3 regions of the Massilia sp. BHUDP2 genome follow, and region 3 is predicted to be linked to each of the others. Evidence: predicted binding sites of a transcription regulator. Region 3 holds the regulator's gene; each other region holds the start of a gene.
The links. Region 3 encodes FNR, which switches genes on or off when oxygen is low (the NO sensors DNR and NnrR bind a similar motif). Its sites were predicted from a motif close to TTGATNNNNATCAA; they were not measured.
Positions count from the first base shown of each region.

Region 1: the regulator FNR is predicted to act here: its motif matches at 1,958-1,971, upstream of ACK6C6_RS04935 (universal stress protein).
Region 2: the regulator FNR is predicted to act here: its motif matches at 2,377-2,390, upstream of ACK6C6_RS09620 (universal stress protein).

Region 1 covers NZ_JBJUVW010000001.1:1,121,134-1,125,385, forward strand. Annotated here, with positions in the region: gene ACK6C6_RS04925 (Crp/Fnr family transcriptional regulator) at 1-290, opposite strand, end outside; gene ACK6C6_RS04930 (response regulator transcription factor) at 678-1,322, opposite strand; gene ACK6C6_RS04935 (universal stress protein) at 1,419-1,886, opposite strand; gene ACK6C6_RS04940 (protein phosphatase CheZ) at 2,255-3,127, shown strand; gene ACK6C6_RS04945 (chemotaxis protein CheA) at 3,127-4,252, shown strand, end outside.
Region 2 covers NZ_JBJUVW010000001.1:2,102,472-2,106,723, reverse strand. Annotated here, with positions in the region: gene ACK6C6_RS09640 (dioxygenase) at 1-581, opposite strand, end outside; gene ACK6C6_RS09635 (LysR family transcriptional regulator) at 681-1,583, opposite strand; gene ACK6C6_RS09630 (group III truncated hemoglobin) at 1,686-2,060, shown strand; gene ACK6C6_RS09625 (DUF1971 domain-containing protein) at 2,071-2,346, shown strand; gene ACK6C6_RS09620 (universal stress protein) at 2,448-2,942, shown strand; gene ACK6C6_RS09615 (cation-translocating P-type ATPase) at 3,019-4,252, opposite strand, start outside.
Region 3 covers NZ_JBJUVW010000001.1:1,709,063-1,713,314, forward strand. Annotated here, with positions in the region: gene ACK6C6_RS07670 (DMT family transporter) at 1-652, opposite strand, end outside; gene ACK6C6_RS07675 (AraC family transcriptional regulator) at 713-1,468, opposite strand; gene fnr (fumarate/nitrate reduction transcriptional regulator Fnr) at 1,479-2,240, opposite strand; gene ACK6C6_RS07685 (hypothetical protein) at 2,322-3,971, opposite strand; gene ACK6C6_RS07690 (hypothetical protein) at 3,991-4,252, opposite strand, start outside.

The DNA of each region.
Region 1 (4,252 bases), 590 kb from region 3:
CGGGTGTGGATGCCGTCCACGCCCAGCATGTCGCCCTTCATCGGGAAGCTCAGCACCTGTTCGTTGCCGAACTCGTCGATGAGTACGGTTTTCAGGAAGCCCGAGTTGACGATGTACAGGGTGTCGAAGGCCTGGCCGATGGTGTGGACGCGCTGGCCGGTCTTGAACTGGACATGCTGGAACAGCAATTCTTCGGAGGTCACCGAGACGCTGGCCGGGATACGGAGCAGGTCGCAGACTTCCTTGAGGTTGGACCAAAGGCGGCCCTGGCGCTGGCGGCCGGCTTCCATGGGGGAGTGCATGGTCGGCTGGGTGACGTTGCGTTGTTCTGACGTTGGCTGGGACTGCATGCTCATCTCCAGGTGAAAGACTCAGGGTTTCGGCGACCACGGGGCGGAGCATCTTGCTCACGCTGGGACTTGGATCGCAAGCAAGTCGAAACGCTGAATTCAGTATGCCAACACGAGTCCGGCACGGATATCAGCGATGGCTGAATATGTAGGTAGGAAGGCTGACAGGCTTGTAGGAATAATCTGACCCCTGATGTTGAACTACAGAGGAAGAGGTCAGCGAGGCGCTGTAGGAGGAGGGGGAGTGCGAGGGGGAGGCGGGCGCCCCCCTGGTGCGGGCCACCTGCGGCACAAAACCGCCGGCGGCGTGTCTAAGACTTCTTAATCCTAGGCTTTCATCGGCGACAACAGCCGGTGCGCCACGGCGTACTGGACCATTTCCGACAGCGAGCTCATGCCCATCTTCTGCATGATCCGGGTCTTGTGGGTACTGACCGTCTTGACCGACAGGTGTAGGCTGTTGGCGATCTCGGTGATCGACTTGCCGCCGACGAGTAGCGAAAACACCTCGAATTCACGGTCGGACAGCTGTTTATGCAACAGCTGTTCGTTCGGCGCCATGATATTGAGCGCCAGCTGCTCGGCCACTTCGGTACTGATATAAGGACGTCCCGACGCCACCTTGCGAATCGCGCCCACCAGCTGGGTGCCCGCGCTTTCCTTGGTGAGGTAGCCCTGGGCGCCGGCGCGGATCGCCCGCACCGCATACTGTTCTTCCTCGTGCATGGTCAGGATCAGGATCGCCAGCTTGGGCGCCTCGCTGCGTACCTGGCGGATCAGGTCGACGCCGCTGCGGCCCGGCATCGACAGGTCGAGCAGCAGCAGGTCGAAGCCGCCCTGGCGTACCTGGGCCAGCACCTCAAAGCCGTTGGTCGCCTCTCCGGCGATCTCGATATCCGGCGCACCATCGAGGATGCGCTTGAGTCCTTCGCGCATGATCGTGTGGTCGTCGGCAATGACGATGCGAATCATAAAACCATCCTTCTCGGTGAAAGCAACGATGACCAATGCAGGCTAACACAGGACGGCAGCGGCATTTGTCGTACTTTCTTCAGGCCGACCGCGTTGTCAAGCAGGTGCGGGCTCACTGATCAGGCGGTGCACCAGCACCGGCTTGGTCGTGTGCGACAACACCTTGTTGGTGACGCTGCCGAGCAACAGCTGGCCCCAGCCGCTGCGGCCGTGCGACCCCATGAAGATCAGGTCGCAGCCTTCCTGCTCGGCGACGTCGACGATCTTGAGGGCCGCGGTGTCGGAAAACGCGGTCATGCAACTGTGCTTCAGGCCGGCGCCGGCGCAGGAGCGCATGATTCTCCCCATGTACTCCTCGCCCATGCGGCGCATCTGCGCGATATATTCTTCTTCGCTGGGATAGGAGGGCGGAATGATTTCCACGTACACGGGATACTGATAATCGGGCGCGACGAACAGGGCCAGCACCTCGGCGCCCATCTGTTGCGCAAATTTGACGCCGGCGCAGGCCGTATGCTGCGACACGGCCGAGCCGTCGGTGGTGATCAGGATTTTGCGGTACATGATGACTCCTCCAATGGCCACGCCATTCTGGGGCGTACCGGGCGCGGCGGCGATTGCAAGAACGCAAACTGTTGAGCTTGATCAAACTTCGGGTTCTTATTGTTCGGCAACTGCATGGCCGTGATAAGAAGAACCATCGAGTTACGAAAAACAACACCTCCTTGTGTAAACATTCAGGGACTGTGCCATTTAATTGTCGCGGAATTAAGTTTCGCTGTCCATTTTGTTGCGTCTCCGTCGCCGAGATTTACCTGTGGCAACTACGCTGCTACACTCGCATGCAGACTTTGGACCATCCCGGATGGTCGCAGCAAACACTACTGAATACCGCTGATTGCGAACTTATACACCATGGAGAAGCAGGGATTATGACCGACGCCGCTGACGATTTCGACGCACTATTCGAGGAAGTGGCGGCGCAGCGCGCCAACGCTCCTACCCCGGCGCCGGCGGCCGAGCCCGCACCGGCCCCAGCTGCGGCAGCTGTCGCAGACGAAGACGACCTCGACTCCCTGTTCGACCAGGTATCGGCGGCGAGCGCGCCGGCGATCGCCGTTGCCGCTCCGGTGGCCGCCGCCGCGGCAGCTGCGCCAGTTGCGGCGTCCGTGCCCGCCGTGGCCAGCGACGGCGAACACGCCATGTTCGAACGCCTCGGCGGCATCGTGCGCCTGCTGCACGATTCGCTGCGCGAGCTCGGCTACGACAAGGCGCTGACCGAGGCGTCCTCGGCCATCGTCGACGCCCAGGACCGCCTGGAATACGTCGCCACCCTGACCGAACAGGCCGCCAACAAGGTGCTGAATACCCTGGACGACGGCATGCCGGCGCAGGACCTGCTGTCGAAGCAGGCCAAGGACATGGAAACCCGCTGGGCCGACCTGTTCTCGGGCAAGCTGAGCCTGGACGAATTCAAGGCCCTGGCCGGGGATTCGCGCCAGTTCGCCACCGCCGTCAACGAAGCCACCGAAGCCGAGAAGGCGCGCCTGCTCGAGATCATGATGGCCCAGGACTTCCAGGACATCACCGGCCAGCTGATCAAGAAAGTGGTCAAGATTACCCAGACGGTGGAAGCCGAGCTGGCGCAGCTGCTGCGCGACAGCGCGCCGGCCGACCTGAAGGAAAAGCTGGCGAAGAAAGAAGTGCCGGCCGCGCCCGCGCCGCTGATGCAGGGCCCGTCGGTGCCGGATACGGCGCTGAACCAGGACAGCGTTGACGATCTTCTGGCCGATCTGGGGTTCTAATGGACGATATGCTCAAGGACTTCGTCGTCGAGGCGATGGACCTTGCGGTGAATGTTGAAGAACATTTGCTGCGCCTCGAACGCGATCCGGACAACAAGGAAACACTCAATGCGGTGTTCCGTTCCTTCCACACGATCAAGGGCGGCGCCGGCTTCATGGGCCTGCCCGCGCTGGTCGCCGCCTGCCACCTGACCGAGAACCTGTTCGACGCCCTGCGTACCGGCGCCGCGCCGGTGACGCCACTGGCGATCGAAGCCGCGCTCGAGGCCTCGGGCTTCGTGGCGGACCAGCTCAACGACCTGAACAACGGCACCCCGCCGGAAGGCCTGGCGCAAATGCCGGAAGCCCTCGAACGCATCCTGAAGGACGCGATCGAAGGCAAGGGCGCGACGAGCGCACCGGCGGCCGCGCCGGCGCCTGTGGCGGCACCGGCCCCCACCGTGGCCGCCCCGGTTGCGGCAGCACCGGCCGCTGCTGACGAAGACGGTCTGGACTGGGTCGGCATGTACAACGCCGTGGTGCCTGCGGGCTCCGCGATTGCGGCGGGATCGACGCCTGCCGCAGTCCCTGCCGCTGCCGCGCCGGTTGCCGCTGCTGCCCCTGAGGCCGCGCCGGCCGCCAAGCAGGGCGGCTGGGACGGCGTCGAGCGCCGCTCGAACGACAAGGTCGCCGATGCTCGCGCCGCCGCGGCCCCGGCCAAGGACGAAAGCATCCGTATCGATGCGGTCAAGCTCGACGCGCTGCTGGAAGTGGCGGGCGAATCGGTGCAGGCCGCCAACCAGGCCGCCGTGCTGCTCGAGCGCCTGCAGCAGTTCAAGTTCGAAGGTCCGGCCGCCGCCCTGATGGCGACGCTCACCGAGACCCTGGAGCGCGCCTCGCGCTACTCGGCTGAACTGCAGCGCGCCACGCTGGCCACCCGCATGCAGCCGGTGGGCCGCCTGTTCCAGAAGTTCCCGCGCCTGGTGCGCGAACTGGCCAAGGACCTCGGCAAGGATGTCGAACTGACCATCGAAGGCGCCGAGACCGAAGTCGACCGCGTCGTGGTCGACAGCCTGTACGACCCGCTGGTGCACATGCTCCGTAACGCGCTCGACCACGGCGTCGAATCGCCGGAAGAGCGCGTCG
Region 2 (4,252 bases), 390 kb from region 3:
TGCATCCAGCGGGCGAAGTCTTCCACCCACGCGGGCGCCGGCGCCTCGACCGCCTGACCCCGGTATTCGTGCAGGTTGTGGGTCAGCGAACCGGAGGCCAGCACCAGCACGCCTTCGTCGCGCAGCGCGCCGAGGGCCTGGCCGATGCGCAGGTGGGGGGCGGGATCGCCGCCCTGCAGGATCGAGAGCTGGGTGACCGGCACGTCGGCATCGGGATACATCAGGCGCAGGGGCACCCAGGCGCCGTGATCGAGCCCGCGCGCCGCGCTGCGTCCGGCCTGGATGCCGGCCTGCTCCAGCAGGGTAAGGGCGCGTTCGGCCAGGCCAGGCGCTCCCGGCGCCGGATACTGGATCTCGAACAGGGCGCGCGGAAAGCCGCCGAAGTCGTGGATGGTGGCGGGTTGCTGCGCCAGGCTCACGGCCGGGGCGCCGATGGTCTCCCAGTGCGCCGACACGGCCAGCACCGCGCGCGGACGCGGCAGCGTTGCGCCGAGCTGTTCGAGGAAGCGGCGCGCCGGGCTGTCCTGCAGCGCCAGCATGGGCGAGCCGTGGGAAATGAACAGGGCGGGAAGGCGGGTCATGGTGTCTCTCCTCATGAAAGACGCCATCTTATTGTCTTATGCAACGCCGATAAATAGGCTTGAGCGGATATGACTGTTTCACTTACCGGAACAATCCTGTCAATCGCGCCAGGGCGGATCCGCAAACGCCTCGACCAGGAAATCGATGATCACCCGCACCTTCGGCGCCAGGAATTTACGCGAAGGATAGACCGCATAGATGCCCAGCGCGATCGAGCGCCAGCCCGGCATCAGTTCCACCAGCCTGCCCTCGGCCAGGTCGGCGCCGACCATGAAGCTGGGCTGGAGGATGATGCCCTGCCCTGCCAGCGCGGCGGCGCGGCAGGTGTCGCCATTGTTGGTGCGCATGCGCGGCTGCACCTTCACGGATTCCTCGCCCGCGGGGCCGGAAAAGCTCCAGGTGTCGCCGGACGCGAACAGGCTGTAGCCGATCACCGCATGGCGCGCCAGCTCGGCCGGCCGGGCCGGCGCGCCATGCGCCGCCAGGTAGGCCGGCGCGGCGCAGGCCACCAGCCGTGTCGAGGCAAGCCGCCGGCTCACCAGCGACGACGCGGGCAGCTGGCCGATCCGCACGGCCAGGTCGTAGCCCTCGTCCACCAGGTCGACCACCCGGTCCGACAGGCTGACGTCGAGCTCCAGTCCGGGATGGCGCTCCAGCAGCCGCGGCCACAGCGGCGCCAGGTGCATCAGGCCGAAGCTGAGCGGCACATTGGCCCTGGCCACGCCCTGGGCCGTGGTACTGCCCGATCCGAGCTCGGCTTCCGCTTCCTCGAGCCGGTCCAGCAGCTCGCGGCAGCGCGCGTGGAACAGTTCGCCTTCCGCGGTGGTCGAGAGCCGGCGCGTGGTCCGGTGCAGCAGGCGCACGCCGAGGCGCTCCTCGAGCTCGGCCACGTGGCGCGACACCGCCGCCTTCGACATCCCGAGCCGCGCCGCGGCCGCCGTGAAGCCGCCCGCCTCGACCACGGCCGCGAACACGCGCATTTCCTCAAACCTGTCGCTCATCCATCTTTCCTGGTCTGCAATGATGAGGGCGATTCTACCCGCACATCTCGCCTGGCTACGCCGGTTCTGCCACAATGTGGCGGTACACGGGAGCCGCAAGACATGTATCACGAACCGAACCGCCAATCGATCAGCATGCTGGTCAGGGACTTTTATGCCGATATCCGGCGCGACGAGCTGTTGCAGCCGGTATTCGACGGCGCCATCGGCGCCAGCTGGAAACCCCACCTCGAGCGCATGGTGGACTTCTGGTGTTCGGTCATGCTGTCGAGTAGCGAGTTCAAGGGCAATGTCTACGGCAAGCACATGGGCTTGCAGGGCATCGAGGCCGAGCATTTCCGGCGTTGGCTCGGCCTGTTCGAGGCGCATGCGCGGCGGCTGTTCGCGCCGGAAACCGCCGACGCCTTCCTGGGCGCGGCCCGGCGCATCGCCGCCAGCCTGCAGTACGGCTATTTCGGCCGCGTTGAAGTGGCTTGAGGGGAACAACATGAAGCACCTGCCTGCGGGACTGGATCACTACAAGAGCACGCCCGTGTTCGACCAGGACACGGTACCCGCGGGATTGCGGCGCGCGCACCGCACCGCGGCCGGCGTCTGGGGCCGCATCGTCGTCCACGAGGGCAGCCTGCGCTATGTGATCGAGGTGCCGGAGAACGAAGAACACCTGCTCGTGCCCGGGACGCCGGGCATCGTCGAACCGGGCGTGCCGCACCATGTCGACATCGCGGGGCCGGTGCGGTTCTGCGTGGAGTTTCACCGCTAAGCGGCCGTTCGCCCGCGCGGTCCTGCATATTTGATTTGCATCGAACCCCGGGTTTCGGGTACGTTCGATCCTGTCCGCACGCACGACGAAAGGACCACACCATGTTCCTCGAACGCGTCTGCATCGCCACCGACGGATCCGACCTGGCCGTCCGCGCCGCCCAGATGGGCGCCCTGCTCGCCCGCTCCGGCGCCGGCCGCGTCGTCGCGGTCTCGGTGGCGCAACCGCACTTCCACCTGCCGGAAAGCGGCAAGGCCGCACCGGACAACGAATGCGCCCAGGCGGAATTCGCCCGCGCCCGCCGGGCCGCCCAGGCCCACGTCGAAACGGTGCTGGACATCGCCCGCCAGACCGGTGTCAGCTGCGATGCCGAGACGCCGCTGGCCTCGGCGCCCGGCCCGGACATCATCCGGGTCGCGGAACAACATGGCTGCGACCTCATCGTGATGGGCACGCACGGGCCGAACGACGCGAACCGCCTGTTCGTCGGCAGCGTGGCGCAGTACGTGCTGGCCAATTCCAGCATTCCGGTGCTGCTGCTGCGCGACCCGCGCGAAGCCTCGCAGCCGGACTTCATCGAGGGCGTCGCGTCCTGAACGGGCGGCGCGACGTGATCGGGACCGTCAGCGCAGAGTCGCGGCCCGCCTCGCCCCTGTCTTTTGACCGGATCAACTAACCCCGGCTCCGCGCCGCCAGCCACTTGCGCAGCTCCAGCCCGGCCAGCGCCAGCAGCGCCATGCCGAAGGCGGCGGCCAGCGCGGCGGGCGGCGGCGGCGCAAGGTCGAGGATGCCTGCCAGCGCCGGCACGAACATCGCCAGCGCGAGCAGCAGCAGCGCCGCCCCGGCGATCGCCCAGAACACCGGGTTGGCGACCCGCAGCGTGCTCCCGACACCGTCGAGCTGGCGGTTCGACAGCAGCAGTGCGAGGTTGCACAGCACCAGCGCGGCAAACGCGGCGCTGCGTGCCTCCGGTTCCGGCAGCCATGAGAGCGCCCAGGCATACAGCGCCACGAGCAGGGCCAGCACCCAGGCGCCCTGGACCAGCGCACTGCCGACGGCGGCGCGCCCGAACAGGGCTTCGCCGGGCGCGCGCGGCGGGCGCCGCATCAGGTCCGCCTCGGCCGGTTCGTTCTCGAAGGCGAGCGAACAGGCGGGGTCGATCACCAGCTCCAGGAACACGATATGGAGCGGGTACAGCATCACCGGCCAGCCCAGCAGCACGGGCAGCAGCGCCATGCCGGCGATCGGCACATGCATCGCCATCACGTAGCACATCGACTTGCGCATGTTGCCGAAGATCCGCCGACCCGTTGCGATGGCCTCGACCAGCGACGCGAAGCGGTCGTCCAGCAGGGTCAGTTCGGCGGCTTCGCGCGCGACGTCGGTGCCGCGCCTGCCCATGGCGACGCCCACGTCCGCGGCGCGCAGCGCCGGCGCGTCGTTGACCCCGTCGCCGGTCATCGCGACCACGGCGCCGCCCTGCTGGAGCGCCCGCACGACGCGCAGCTTCTGCTGCGGGGCGACGCGGGCGCAGACGTCGGTGGCGGCCAGGCGGCGCGCCAGCCCGGCGTCGTCGAGTGTGGCGAGCGCGGCGCCGGTCAGCACCGCGTCGGGGGCTCCCGCGTCGAGCCCGGCCTGGCGCGCGATCGCGCGCGCGGTCTCGGGATGGTCGCCGGTGATCATCACGACGCGCAGGCCGGCGCCGCGGCAGGCCGCCACGGCGGCGGGAATGTCGGGGCGCAGCGGATCCGCCAGCGCGGCGAGACCAAGCAGCTCGAGGCCGAAGGCGGCCGGCTCGACCGGCATGGCCCGGCCCCCGGCAGTGGTCCACGCGCGCGCCACCGCCAGCACCCGCAGGCCGGCCGCCGCCATCCGCGCGGCCGCCTCGAGCAGCGCCGCACCCGCG
Region 3 (4,252 bases):
CGGGCGGGAAGGCCGGCAGCGCCAGCAGCAGGGCCTGGGCGCCCGTCATCACCCCCACCAGCAGGCTCCATTCGTTGGCCGAAATGCCCTCGAGGCGCGCCAGCCAGCGCCGGTTGACGACCGCATAGAAGGTCCATGACAGCAGCGCGCCGATCGCCGACAGGAGGCCGATGCCCGAGCCGCCCTCCAGGGAAGACAAGGAATCCCAGCTGATGCAGGCCAGGCCGGCCCCGCCCAGCAGCAGGGAGGGGGCCAGGCGCCGCAAGGACACCGCGCCGTGCTCGCGCGAGCCCGCCAGGGTCACGGTGATCGGCAGCAGCCCGATCACGATCGAGGTCATGGCCACGCCACCCAATTGGACGGCCTGGGCCAGGAACAGGTAGTACACGATGTTGCCCGCCAGGCTGAGCCAGGCCAGGCCGCGCCAGTCGGCCCGGGTCAGTCGCTGCCTGAGCCGCGGCCAGGCGCGGGCGACCAGGATGGCGGCGACGATGCCGTAGGCGAGGTAGCGGCCCGCCGACAGCTGCAGGGCCGAGAAGCCCGGCACCAGTTCCGGGGCCAGGAACACCAGGCCCCAGAAGGCGCCCGCGGTGATGCCGGCGCCGATGCCGAGTTGCGTGGTGTGGGATGTGGTGTGAATCTGCGAAAGCATGGACGATCTCCTTGGGAAGGGAGATTGTCGGCCGGATGCCCGCGGCGCTCTTGACCCTGGCTACTGCTGGTTTGACAGATTCTCGCGATACGCGCGCCGGTAGGCCGCGGGCGTGGTGTCCATCGCCCTGCGCATGGCACGGGTCAGCGCGCTCTGCTCGGAAAAGCCCGCTGCCAGCGCGATCTCGGCCACCGGGCGCGCCGTCGCACGCAGCCATTCGCAGGCATGGCGCAGGCGGCAGTCCAGCAGCCAGTCGTGGGGCGTGCTGTCGCGCTCTTCGCGAAACAGCGCATGCAGGCGGCTGACGCTCAGGCTGGAGGCGCGCGCCATGGCCTCGGTGGTCCACGGCAGGCCGGGTTCGGCCTCGATGCGGGCGAGCAGGGCGGCCAGGCGCGAGCTTGGTGCGGGCGCTCCCAGCACCAGGGTGTCGAGCAGCAGCGGGGTCCAGCCGGCCAGCACGGAAGGCGCGGGCGGAGCGGTGGCGGCCATGATGCCCATGAATTCGACCAGCTTGCGCGCTGCCGGACCGATGGCGCCGAAGGGTTGCTCGAGCAGGCGCTGCCAGGGTCCTTGCGCGAAAGTATCCGGTCCCAGGTCGACGATCAGCGACCGGTTGGCCACCGGGCTGCACTGCGAGTGCCAGGCGCCCGGCGCCACCACCGCCACGCGCAGCGGATCGAGCCGGGCCTGGCGGCCTTCGATTTCCAGGGCGACTTCGCCGCTCACGGGGAGCACCAGCTGGCCGAACTCGTGGCGGTCCGAGCTGCGCGCGGCGCCATAGCTGCGCAGATGCAGGTCGAGCAGCGGAGCAGCCATGGCGGTGTCGCTAGCCCATCGGGCTGCAGACGTCGGTGCCAGCCGCCAGCGCCTTGAGCTTGGCCGGGTCGAGCAGGGTGACTTCGCGCTTGTCGACCTGCAGCCAGCCCTGTTTCTTGAAGCGCGACAGCAGGCGGCTGATGCTTTCGATGGTGAGCCCGAGGTAGTTGCCGATGTCTTCGCGCGACATGCGCAGCTGGAAGCTGTGCGGCGAATAGCCGCGCGCCGCGTAGCGTGCCGACAGGTTGACCAGGAAGACGGCGAAACGCTGCTCCGCCCGCATATTGCCGAGCAGCAGCATGACGTTCTGTTCGCGCGTGATCTCCTGGCTCATGATGCGGTGGAAGTGGCGCAGCAGGGCCGGCACGTGGCCGAACAGCTCTTCCAGGCGCGAGAACGGGATCTCGCACACCTCGCTGTCCTCGAGGGCCACGGCGTCGCAGTGGTGGGTGCCGCTGATGGCGTCCATGCCCAGCAGTTCGCCGGCCATCTGGAAACCGGTGATCTGGGCTTCGCCGGCGGCGTTGACCTGATAGGTCTTGAAATGGCCGAAGCGCACCGCGTACAGGTTGCGGAAGGGCTCGCCCATGGCGTAGAGGCGCTCGTCGCGCGCGAGCCGGCGGCGGCGGCCGATGATCTGGTCGAGGCGATTGATGTCGGCATCCTCGAGGCCCATCGGCAGGCACAGCTGGTGCATGCTGCACGCGCTGCAGCTGGCCTTGAGGGCCTGGATGACCTTCGCTTCGCCCGGGAGCGAGATGGGTTGGTTCATGGCAGGGAAACGAAAATGCTGACGCGGCCATTATAGACAAAGGCCGCGTCCGCGGGTTTCATTTCCAAAATACAAGCCCGATTACAGGTGATGCCGGTGTTCCGCCTTCATCCTGTAATACTCCTGCCGGCCCTTGGCGCGCACGGTCGCGGCGATCTCGGCGGCTTCCTGCGCCGCCTGGTTCACGGTCGCGAAGGCGTCGGCGTTCCCCTTGAGCGCTTCCACGGCCTGCTGCGATTGCACCGTGCCCGCCAGCGCCAGGCCGAAGGTGGCCGACACCGCCAGCTCGGCCGCCAGGGTGTCGAGGCTCGGCGCCACCACGTCCTGCAGCGCCTTGGCCGCCTGCAGCTCGGCGCTGGCCTGGGGCGCCGCCAGCGTGCGCGCCAGGTCCATGTCGCCGGCGACCCGCGCCAGGAAATCGAGCGCCGCCCGGCTGCCGGAGCGGTTGGCCAGGTCGCCGAGGCGCAGCAGGGCCGTGTTCCTGGCATTGAACACGGCACGGCCGGCGCGCGCACTTTCGACGAAGTCGATCATCGGCTGGACCGCGATCTCGCTGCCGATGTAGCCGAGGGTGGCCACGATCTGGGTCAGGAACTCCTCGTGCTTCTCCGGCTCGTTCACCAGCCAGTCCAGCAGCAGGCGGGCGTCCTTCTCGCCGTACTGCGAGGCCAGCTCCCATGGCACGCCCTCGATCCAGTGCTGGGAGACGAAGTCGCGCACGTCGGCAGGCAGCGCCAGGCCGCCCGCACCGCAGGAGCAGCCGCCGGCGGCCATCACCTTGCCGCTGATGCTGAGCGGGCCTGCTAGGTACGCCGAGGACTCGGCCGCGTTGACCACGTTGTGGTCGGCGCCGACGGACGGGTACATGACCGCGCGCGGGTCGTCGGTGCGGTGGGGCAGGCCGCAGTTGTGGCCGTACTCGTGCACCCAGATCAGGCCTTCCTGGTTGGCGGTGAAGCGCACCGCGGCCACGTTGACCGAGGCGCTGCCGACCGGGGCGCAGCCGATGATGCCGTCGCCGGGGCCGCCGCACCAGCGGATGGCCTGCACGATCTTGACCCCGCTGCCGGCGGTCAGGAGGGCATTCAGGTCGCTTGAGGTCTGGATGGTGCCGGGGATGTTCGCCGGCAGCAGCCGGACTGCGCCGTTGCGCACGAAACGGACCGGGGTCGTGACGTCCGGCCCGCTGTCGTCGTTCTGGAGGATCGTGCCCATGTCGGCCAGGATCCGGTCGGCCTCGGCTTCGCTCAGGGCTACGCTGCTGTGGCGGTGCACCGTGACCGAGACCGTGCGCAGGCCAGGGGGCGCCGAGGGCGGGTTGACGACCAGGTAGTCGACGTAGAGCCAAATGTCGGCGCTCCACTCGATGTTGACCCAGATGTCGACGCCGCCCCCGCGCGGGGCGACGTTGTGCACGGTGTAGCGGGCCGCGCCGATGAACTTGCCGGCGGGCGGTCCGCCGGGCACGCCTTCGCCGATGGCCACGAAGACCTGCGAGCCGGGCTGGATCAGGTCCCAGTTGAGCCGCAGCAGCCATTCGCCGCGGCGCATGCCCCAGTCGTGGCGGTAGGTAAAGCCGTTCCCTTGCAGCGCGGGCTGCACGCCTTCCGTGCCGACGCTCGCTTCGGCGACGGCCCAGGGGCCTTTGGTGCTTGATGAATCCGCGCGCTCCTGCGTTCCGGGGTCGAGGAGCAGTGCTGCGTCCTGGTCGAGACGATCATTTGGTGCCATGGGAATCTCCTGGTGCGCTTCAAGGGTTGATGATCAGGTAATCGGCGTAGAGCGAGATGTCGCTGCTCCACGCGATGTCGACCCAGATGTCGACGCCGTTCCAGCGTGAGGCGACGTTGTGCAGGGTGTAGCGGGCCGCGCCGATGAACTTGCCGGCGGACGGGCCGCCCGGCACGCCTTCGCCGATCGCCACCAGGACCCGGGAGGGGGGCTGGATGACATCCCAGTTCAGGCGCAGCACCCACCGGCCGCGCCGCGCGCCCCAGTCGTGACGATAGGTG